DNA from 3 places in the Guptibacillus hwajinpoensis genome. Region 3 is predicted to be linked to each of the others. Evidence: riboswitches for the same ligand, from Rfam matches in the RefSeq annotation. Region 3 holds a riboswitch; each other region holds the start of a gene.
What was found. A riboswitch is a leader RNA that binds a small molecule or an ion and turns the genes downstream of it on or off. The one in region 3 is predicted to bind lysine.

Region 1 (3,287 bases), 440 kb from region 3:
GAAGCATGCCAAAAAGAAATACTATCTCCCAGAAATGCTAAGAGATCTTCTAGCCTATAGACTTGAAAATCGCTATTAAAATCTTTGCACATAAGACTGTCAAAAACGTTCTTTGTCTCATATAGATATAGTGATAATCATTCAGGTCAGGAGGCGGGAATGACATGATCACTATGACACCGATCATGATTGACGGTCATCCATTTACAGCAGTAAGCATGCAGCTTCCGAAAACAAATTTTCTTGCAGTCATGAATGAGAATGGTTATATTATGTGCGGAGCACTTGATATTGCCTTACTTAATGAGAAGTTGAGTGAACGGAAAATCATTGCGGGGAGAGCTGTAGGAGTTCGGTCGATTGAACAACTGCTAGAAGCACCGCTTGAGTCAGTTACACTTGAAGCGGAGGCAAGAGGCATCACGGTTGGTACAAAAGGAAGAGATGCCATGCTTAAGATGATGTGAAAAAGCTGTAGCGGTTGCTGCGGCTTTTTCTAGTTTATGGTTTTATTATATGAGAGTGCGTTACCCGAATTCGGTTTGAATGCTTCTTCTTTCAATGAAATTGTCCATACTTCCCTCTTTCCGCGCATATACATGGAAATGAGAAGGGAGGGTTCATGCTTGTTTCGAACTCGAAGAAAATTCTTTAGAAAGGGTCCACTTCCCTTTCGATACGTTTTTATCATCTCCTTCATCCTTTTCATCTTCATGACTGTCCAGGGTCTCTGGATTGTTGAAAAGGGAATTAAACCGACGCTCATTGAGATTGCTCGCACGGAAACAAATCGTATTGCCACTCTTGCAATAAACCAGGCAATCAATCAAAAAATTGTGGAAGAAGTAGATAATTACCAGGAGACGCTGATTACAGAAGTGAAAGATGATCAAGGGCAGGTTGTACTGGTGCAAATTAACCAGCGAGCTGTAAGTCAGGTACTTGCACAGTCGACCGACAAAGTCCAGAAATTCTTAAAGAGTGTAGAAGATGGTAAGATAGACTATTGGGCAGAGCAAAATGGAGTGGAGCTTGAAGTTGATGAGGATACCCCTGTAAACACAGGGATTATACATTATATCCCAATCGGTCAGGCGTTTAATAATACATTATTAGCCAATTTCGGACCAAAAGTTCCCGTCCGTTTTACTGCTATTGGAGAAGTGAAATCCGATATTAAGCATAAAATTGAGCCTGTTGGCATTAACAATATTTGGGTCGATATTCGAGTTCACATTGAAGTGAATGTTAAAATAGTTATTCCCTTCGCTAGTGATTCAGATGTTGTAACGACTGATATACCTGTTATTGCGACGATTATTAAAGGTGAAGTTCCAAACTTCTATAACAATGGATCTGGAGAGGGACTTCCAAATCCATCAATAGAAATGAGTGAAATGGAATAATTCCTAATTGCAGAATGGAGAGATATACGGTATACTTTAAAACTGAACTTAATAATGTTCCTTATCTTTTACGATGAGGTAGAGGAGCAGATCCTCATTAGTACGTGTTGGGAGAATGACACCAATGATCAGCATCGAAAGGGAGATCTGCCGAAGCAAAAATAATTGTCACGTTGTTTTTGTTGGGGCGGTACCTGAATAAGTGCCGAACTGTCATTATAAGAATAACTTATAATGGAGAACTACTGATCGGGGTGGACACTTAACATTGACTCGGTGAAACGAGCAATGATAGGACCAATCCTATCATTGCTCGTTTTTTTGTACTTTAATAATATTTAACTATATTAAAGGATTAAAGTATAAGAAAAACTATGGCTTCCGCTAGGACTTGGCGGTAAGCCAAGTTTTACTAATGCGTTGATTTGATGATTTGTCCGATTGTCCTTCCACTCGTCAGTGATCAGTCTGATGATGGGAGGTTACATATGAACCCATGTAGTGATCCAAAATCATTCATAAGGAGGGTTTCCGTGGAGAACTCAATATTATCTATTATTCCGCCACTCGTCGCGTTACTGATGGTTGTAGTAACTAGGAAGGTGCTCCCGTCTTTAGGTGTAGGTATCATTCTAGGTGCACTAATGATTAATGACTGGAGCATCACAAGCTCTGCTAAAGAAATCTATACAATTGTAAAAGGCATTGTTATTGATTCCGAAAGCGGTGGATTAAATACTTGGAATATGTACATCATATTCTTTCTACTTCTATTAGGTATGATGACGGCCTTTATTTCGATTTCCGGTGGCAGCCGTGCTTTTGGCGAATGGGCTATGAAGCGTGTGAAAACGCGAGTAGGGGCTCAGGTGGTCACAGCTGTTTTTGGCATCATTATCTTCATTGATGATTACTTTAATTCGCTTGCTGTTGGAAACGTGAGCAGACCAATAACGGATCGACACAAAGTATCAAGAGCAAAGCTTGCTTATATTATTGACTCAACTGCAGCACCAATGTGTATCATTTCTCCTATTTCAAGCTGGGGTGCATACATTATTGCACTTATTGGTGGCGTTCTTGCAACACATAGTATTACAGGAGTAGGAGCACTTGAAGCATTCGTCAGAATGATTCCGATGAACTTGTATGCGATATTTGCACTTGCGATGGTCTTCTTTGTCAGTTATTTCGATATTAATTTGAAAGCAATGAGAGTGCATGAAGACCGTGCACAACGTTCAGGAGAAGTGCTTGATCCAGAAAAAGGTGCAGTACCAGGCGAAACAACCGGTTTACCTGAAAGTGAAAAAGGAAAAGTCGCTGACCTTGCGTGGCCAATTATTATGTTAATCGCGGGTACAGTTACGTTTATGATCGTGACAGGTATTCAGGCTGTAAGTGGTACTGAAACAGCGGTTACTGCCTTAACTATTTTTGAAAATACCGATGTTGCTTCCTCACTTCTTTATGGAGGATTAATTGGTCTAGCGACATCACTGATTTTCTTTTTTGCGAAACGAATGGATGGCGCTGTTTTTGGAAAAGGGATTTGGGAAGGTATTAAGTCCATGCTTCCAGCTATATATATTCTTTTCTTCGCTTGGACGCTCATTGAAATCATTGGCTCACTGGGAACTGGAGAATACCTTGCTGGTCTTGTTGATCAGCACATCAACATTGGGTTTTTACCAGCTATTTTGTTTCTCCTTGCTGGTGTAATGGCATTTGCAACAGGTACATCATGGGGAACATTTGGAATTATGTTGCCAATTGCTGGTGAAATCGCTGCAGCCACCGATCCAACTTATATGCTCCCGGTACTGGCAGCTGTTCTTGCGGGCGCTGTGTTCGGTGATCACTGTTCACCAATTTCAGATA
Region 2 (3,287 bases), 420 kb from region 3:
ACCAAAGACTGTATGGACGCCATCAAGATGTGGTTGTGGTTCGTGAACAAGGAAAAACTGGCTGCCGCCTGTGTTTTTACCTGCATGAGCCATTGAAAGTGAACCTGCTACGTGCTTATGTGGGTTACCCTCTGTTTCACAGTCAATCGTGTAACCAGGACCACCCATACCAGATCCAGTTGGGTCTCCGCCCTGAGCAACAAAGCCAGGAATCACGCGGTGGAAATTCACTCCATTATAGAAGCCTTCGTTCGCAAGCTTCTCAAAGTTAGCTACCGTGTTAGGTGCTTCTTCTGGGTAAAATTCAATTTGAATTACCTCTCCATTTTCGAATGCAATTGTACCTTTTTTCATTAATTAATCCTCCTGCACAAACATTTTGCTTGAAAGCACTTTTATTATAGCATAGAGTTCTGCTACACCCTATTAATTCTACTTCAAATTATTATTTTGATATAATCGCTTGCTTCAATGGAAGGTCATGGTGGATTAAATCTTCGTACGATTCTCTCTTCACAACAAGGCTTGCTTCGCCATTCTCTACGAAAACAACAGCTGGTTTTGGTAAACGGTTGTAGTTGTTAGCCATCGAATACCCGTATGCTCCAGTTGAAAAGACAGCCATTACATCCCCTGAAATCGCGCGTTGCAACTTACAATCCCAGATTAACATATCGCCTGACTCACAGCATTTCCCTGCAACTGAGTACAGATGATCTCTCGTTTCGTTCATTCGGTTCGCAATTGCTGCTTCATACTTAGCCTGATATAACGCTGGACGAAGGTTATCACTCATTCCACCGTCAACTGCAAGATAATTTCGAAGCTCAGGTACATGCTTATGGGAACCTACCGTATAAAGAGTCAAACCCGCTTCTCCTACAAGAGAACGACCTGGTTCAATCCATATTTCCGGCATCGCCATTCCTTCGCTGAGGTTTCGTTTAACGGCGTGCGTCATCGCTGCGATATAATCACCGACAGGTATTGGCTGGTCATCTGCAGTATAACGAATTCCGAAGCCTCCGCCCAGATTTAAAACCTCTGGCGCAAATCCAAATGATTCATACCAGGTTGAAAGGTATTGAAATATTTTGTCGATTGCCATCACGAATCCTGTTGTTTCAAAAATTTGAGAGCCTATATGACAGTGAAGTCCAAGTAATTTTAGAGTGCTTTTTTTCTCAGCTGATTGAATCGCTTCTTCCACCTGGCCACTTTGCAGATCAAAACCAAACTTCGAATCTTCTTGACCTGTCAAAATATAATCATGTGTATGGGCTTCGATGCCAGGCGTAATACGTAGCAGGATGTTTGCTCTTACTCCCTTTTCTTCTGCCAGTTGTTCAAGTAATGCCAGTTCATAGAAATTATCGACAACGAAACAGCCGATTTTAGCATCAAGAGCCATACGAATTTCAGCATCACTTTTATTGTTTCCATGAAAGTGAATACGCTCAGCAGGAAATCCAGCTTGAAGGGCTGTGTACAATTCTCCACCTGAAACAACATCGAGACTTAACCCCTCTTCATCTGCAAGCTGAACCATTGCGATGCAAGAAAAAGCCTTGCTTGCATAAGCGACTTGATAGTGAACGTTCTCCTGCTCGAAGGCATTTCGAAACGCTCTTGCTTTCTCTCTAATCATCGCCACATCGTAAACATAAAGTGCAGTGCCGTATTCTTTACTTAATTGAACGGTATCTACCCCTCCAATTGTTAAATGGCCTCTATCCGAAACCGCAGATGTACCGTATAAGTGCACAATGTTTCTCCCCTCTCGCTAATAATTGATGCGAGCTCCCTCCAGACAATAAGAAAAAACAGCCAACTTTAGATACAATGGCTGTTTTGCTCCGTATCCTCACGAGTTGGATTAGCTCACCACTGAAAGAATCCTTCTATCAGTGACAGTCTGCAACTTATTCAGCAGCAGCCCAGCAATTTAAGGATGGCCCTTATTTCACTTCGGCAAATTGACCTTTCGAATATCATCATCGCATTCCATTATATGCTCAGATACCGTACTCATTCGCTTTGCGCCTCTATCCCCATTACGTTCAATGAGGTCTATTCTATTAAGAAATAAATTATCACATTTTTTAAGATTCGGCAAGTGGTTTGTCCGCCTGTTTATTCTTATTTTGTGGCTCCGTGATACTAGGACGAAGTTTCGTAAGTGGCACTGATACGCGAATAAGCACTTGTATGAAAGCCTCGGGATTAAAAGGAATAAACGGCCAGAGGTAAGGTGTATTAAGCGGTCTTAAACTGACTAGAAAAAGAATCACTGCTGTTACACCAATGATATAGCCGGGTACGTTGAATAAATAGACAAGAAACAGTAGAATTAGCCTGATAAGCTTGTTTGCGATCGCTAATTCATAGCTAGGCGTTGCAAAGGAACCTACAGCAGCGATTGAAACATAGAGAATAACTTCCGGTACAAATAAGCCTACGTCTATCGCGATTTGACCAATTAACACAGCAGCGATGAGCCCCATAGCAGTGGATAACGGAGTCGGGGTATGAATTGCCGCCATCCTCAGTGTTTCAATTCCAATTTCCGCAAGGATGATTTGAAGAAAAATCGGTACGTTTGACTTATCATTCGGTCCAATAAAGTCGATGGTAGCAGGAAGCAATTCTGGTTGATTAACCATTAATAACCACAGTGGTAATAGTAATAGCGCTACAAGCATGCCACCAAATCGAACCAAGCGATGAAATGCACCAGGAAGCGGTGCTTCACGATATTCTTCTGCATGTTGAACATGATGAAAGAATGTTGTTGGCGTAATAATAACGCTTGGAGACGTATCCACAATAATAATTACATGTCCTTCTAACAAGTGAGAAGCGGCTACGTCTGGCCGTTCAGTATATCTAACTAATGGAAAAGGATTAGCCGCCTGATGAACAAGAAATTCTTCAACCGCCTTATCAGCCATTGGTATCCCATCAATATTAATTTCTTTTAACTTTTCCTTGATGATTTCAACCAAGTTAGGGTTAGCTACATCCTGTATATACGTTATGCATACGTCCGTTTTGGAGCGCTCACCAATTTGAAAGATTTCATTTCTTAATCGTCCATCTCTGATTCTTCGCCTTGTTAAAGCCGTATTTTCGATGATGTTCTCTGTATAGCCATCCCTCGAACCTCTAATGACTTTTTCAGTGTCAGGCTCTTGAGGCGCTCTTCCGGGGTATTTACGAACATCAATAATAAACGCATGCTCTTCCCCTTCCATAAATACAGCAATTAATCCCGATAAAACCTGATC
Region 3 (3,287 bases):
AAACGAAATGACTTACTCGCTCCAGTCTCCATTAATTGATGAACGCATGAAAACAAGTCGAACAGGTTGTTATCAGCTTGAAGCCGGCTTTTTAGCAGAACAGTTTCAAAATATGCTGCGTTGCATCACTGAAGCCTATGAAACTGACAAAAAGAACGATGTGCAGTTCACCGTTAAATGGGACTTAAAAGATAAAATCGAGTAAATAAGGAGACCAAATCTGGTCTCCTTTTTGATTACATTTGCTTTACCGGTGTTCTCTCATCAAGCTGAAATTGATCGTGAAGTGATTCAATTGCATAAATCATTTTTTCTTCAGGTACGATGGTTGAAACTTTGATTTCAGAAGTGCTAACCATTTTCATTTCAATTCCATGATCTGCAAGAACTTCAAACATTTGCGCTGCTACACCTGGATTTGAAATCATTCCAGAACCAACAATCGATACCTTTGCCAGATTAGATTCATGGAAAATATTTTCATACGGTAATTTAACTTTAATGCGACGAAGAACATCAAGAGTCAGTTCAAGAAAAGCTGTTTCAATTGAAAACGAAATACTTGTTGTATTCTTTTCATTCGTACTCTGGATAATAATATCGACATTTATGCCATTCGCTGCGAGTGAAGAAAACAGCGAAGGAAGCGTTGTAATTTCATTTGGAAGTCCCGAAATGGTAATTTTCGTAACGTTACTTTCAAATGCCAGACCTCTTACCACTAAATTTTGTTCCATTGATACAACCTCCTCGATTAACGTACCTGGTTCATCCGTAAAGCTTGAGCGTACCTCAAGCAAAATGTTGTAATTCTTGGCAAATTCAACAGCTCTCGGGTGTAATACACCAGCTCCAAGATTTGCAAGTTCAAGCATTTCATCATATGAAATCGTAGAAAGTTTTCTAGCTGCTTTTACGTAGCGTGGGTCCGTTGTGTAGACCCCATTAACATCTGTATAGATTTCACAGCGATCTGCTTGAAGGGCTGCGGCGATAGCAACAGCCGTTGTATCTGACCCACCTCTTCCGAGCGTTGCAATATCATCTGTTTCGGTAAGTCCCTGAAATCCTGCAACAATGACAATCTTACCTTCTGCAAGGTGCTTATTCATTCGTTCTGCCTCAATATCAAGGATTCTTGCATTACCGTGAAGCGCTTCTGTTTTAATTCCAGCCTGCCAGCCTGTTAATGATATCGCATCATAACCAGCATCATTTAGGGCCATTGAAAGCAGTGCTGTTGTCACCTGTTCCCCTGTTGTAAGAAGCATGTCAAGTTCCCGAGAAGACGGTTTAGCTGTGATTCCTTTCGTTAATCCAACAAGTTCATCAGTTGTTTTCCCCATAGCAGATACGACGGCTACTACTTCATCACCTGCATTTACAGCATCAATCAGTCTTCGCGAAACATTTTTAATTTTCTCTACATCGCCAACAGACGTACCTCCGAATTTCAATACACGTAGTCCCACTCTCTCAAATCCTTTCTCTCCTGTAACTGGTTTCTCTTTTTTCATAAAGTGCCTGAGCACTTCTACAATACTCACTTAACAAGAGTTGAACTGGATATTTCAGAAAGCGATGGAAAACTATTCGCTTTCCTTATACTTTGATCCTTTCTTAATAATTCAGGATGCTTAAGTACAAAAAAACAACAATGAGAAGAACCTCACTGTTGTTTTCAAAACAAATCCAAGAAAACGCCCTTATGTGAGATAGTTCTCCATCCATAACCCGGGTTGGCCCTGGATGACAGCCCTGTATTTCTTCAATACAGGTCCAGCTTCAGACGTATAAGCGCCTTTCTGCTTCGGCAAATTCCCCTTTCAGCTTCTATCACGGAGCCTTATCACTCTCAAGTAAGCATACTATTGGTTTTTGCGCCTCTACCATCACTTCAAATATCGAAGTGTTGGAACTATTAAATTTCACTCATTATAACGGACTTATTAGAAAGCCGCAAGATGTTCTCACAAATTAGTTCGTTTGATTTTCAAACCGTACTACTAATTCCTCTGCTACACTTTTTGGTAAACCAGCTTCCTGTAGATCATTTACGCTTGCTTCCTTCATCTTCTTAATCGATCCGAAATGATTGAGAAGCTTCTTTTTACGTTTCTCACCAATCCCCGGGATATCATCAAGGCTTGATTTTAACATCGATTTTCCGCGAAGCTGACGATGAAACGTAATGGCAAATCGATGGACTTCATCCTGAATGCGTTGCAGAAGATAAAATTCCTGACTGTTTCTTGGAAGATAGACACCTATGGGGGGATCGCCAATGAGAAGGTGAGATGTTTTATGCTTCTCATCTTTTGTTAAAGAACACACCGGGATATCAAGCCCAAGCTCATTCTCAAGCACATCTTTCGCAGCCTGTATTTGAGCAATTCCTCCATCAATTATAATCAAATCAGGAAGTGGACCGCTCTCTTTTAACATTCTTGAATACCTTCTCCGAACGACCTCTTTCATTGAACCAACATCATTAGGACCTTCAACCGTTTTGATTTTGTACTTTCTATACTCGTTTTTCTTTGCTTTACCGTCCAAAAATACAACCATAGCAGAAACCGGGTTTGTTCCCTGAATATTAGAGTTATCAAATGCTTCAATGCGAAGTGGTGCATCAATTCCGAGTTTTTCCCCCAGGTTTTCAACAGCATCAATGGTTCGATTTTCATCACGCTCAATTAATGAGAACTTTTCATTTAACGCAATCGATGCATTTTTCATTGTCAGTTCCACAAGTTCTTTCTTTTTCCCACGCTTAGGCTGAAGTACTGGTGTTTGAAGAAGCTCTCCAACCATTTCAGCATTCACTTCATGTGGCAAAAGTATTTCCTTTGGCTTTGGATGGTTCTTTTGAAGATAGAACTGTCCAATGTACGTTAGGAAATCTTCTTCAGCTTCATTATAAAATGGGAAAAGCGACACATCCCGCTCAATCAGCTTCCCCTGCCTCACGAAAAAGACCTGAACGCACATCCAGCCCTTATCAAAGCTGTATCCAAAAATATCTCGATCAATTCCATCATTTGTTTGGATCTTCTGTACTTCCATCACTTTATCAATATGAAACATCAGATCACGGTATTCTTTCGCTCGCTCAAAGTCCATATTTTCAGAAGCGATACCCATTTTGTGCTCCAGATCCTCCTTTACTTCCTGATGGCCACCATTTAAAAAGCGCGTAATTCCTTCAATCATTTCCTTATTCTGTTCTTCAGAAACGTCTTTCACGCACGGGGCAAGGCATTGACCGATATGGTAATAAAGACAGA

Region 1: it holds a riboswitch for lysine, as region 3 does, so the genes downstream of both, ABFG93_RS15715 (Na+/H+ antiporter NhaC family protein) here and ABFG93_RS17875 (aspartate kinase) in region 3, are expected to answer to the same signal.
Region 2: it holds a riboswitch for lysine, as region 3 does, so the genes downstream of both, lysA (diaminopimelate decarboxylase) here and ABFG93_RS17875 (aspartate kinase) in region 3, are expected to answer to the same signal.

Annotation. Positions count from the first base shown of each region.
Region 1 covers NZ_CP156674.1:3,034,675-3,037,961, forward strand. Annotated here, with positions in the region: gene ABFG93_RS15700 (bifunctional metallophosphatase/5'-nucleotidase) at 1-79, shown strand, start outside; gene ABFG93_RS15705 (YunC family protein) at 165-467, shown strand; gene yunB (sporulation protein YunB) at 627-1,406, shown strand; lysine riboswitch at 1,478-1,659, shown strand; gene ABFG93_RS15715 (Na+/H+ antiporter NhaC family protein) at 1,940-3,287, shown strand, end outside.
Region 2 covers NZ_CP156674.1:3,892,625-3,895,911, reverse strand. Annotated here, with positions in the region: gene ABFG93_RS20165 (peptidylprolyl isomerase) at 1-354, opposite strand, end outside; gene lysA (diaminopimelate decarboxylase) at 446-1,765, opposite strand; lysine riboswitch at 1,870-2,056, opposite strand; gene ABFG93_RS20155 (spore germination protein) at 2,103-3,287, opposite strand, start outside.
Region 3 covers NZ_CP156674.1:3,472,321-3,475,607, reverse strand. Annotated here, with positions in the region: gene ABFG93_RS17880 (YslB family protein) at 1-205, shown strand, start outside; gene ABFG93_RS17875 (aspartate kinase) at 237-1,472, opposite strand; lysine riboswitch at 1,709-1,897, opposite strand; gene uvrC (excinuclease ABC subunit UvrC) at 1,978-3,287, opposite strand, start outside.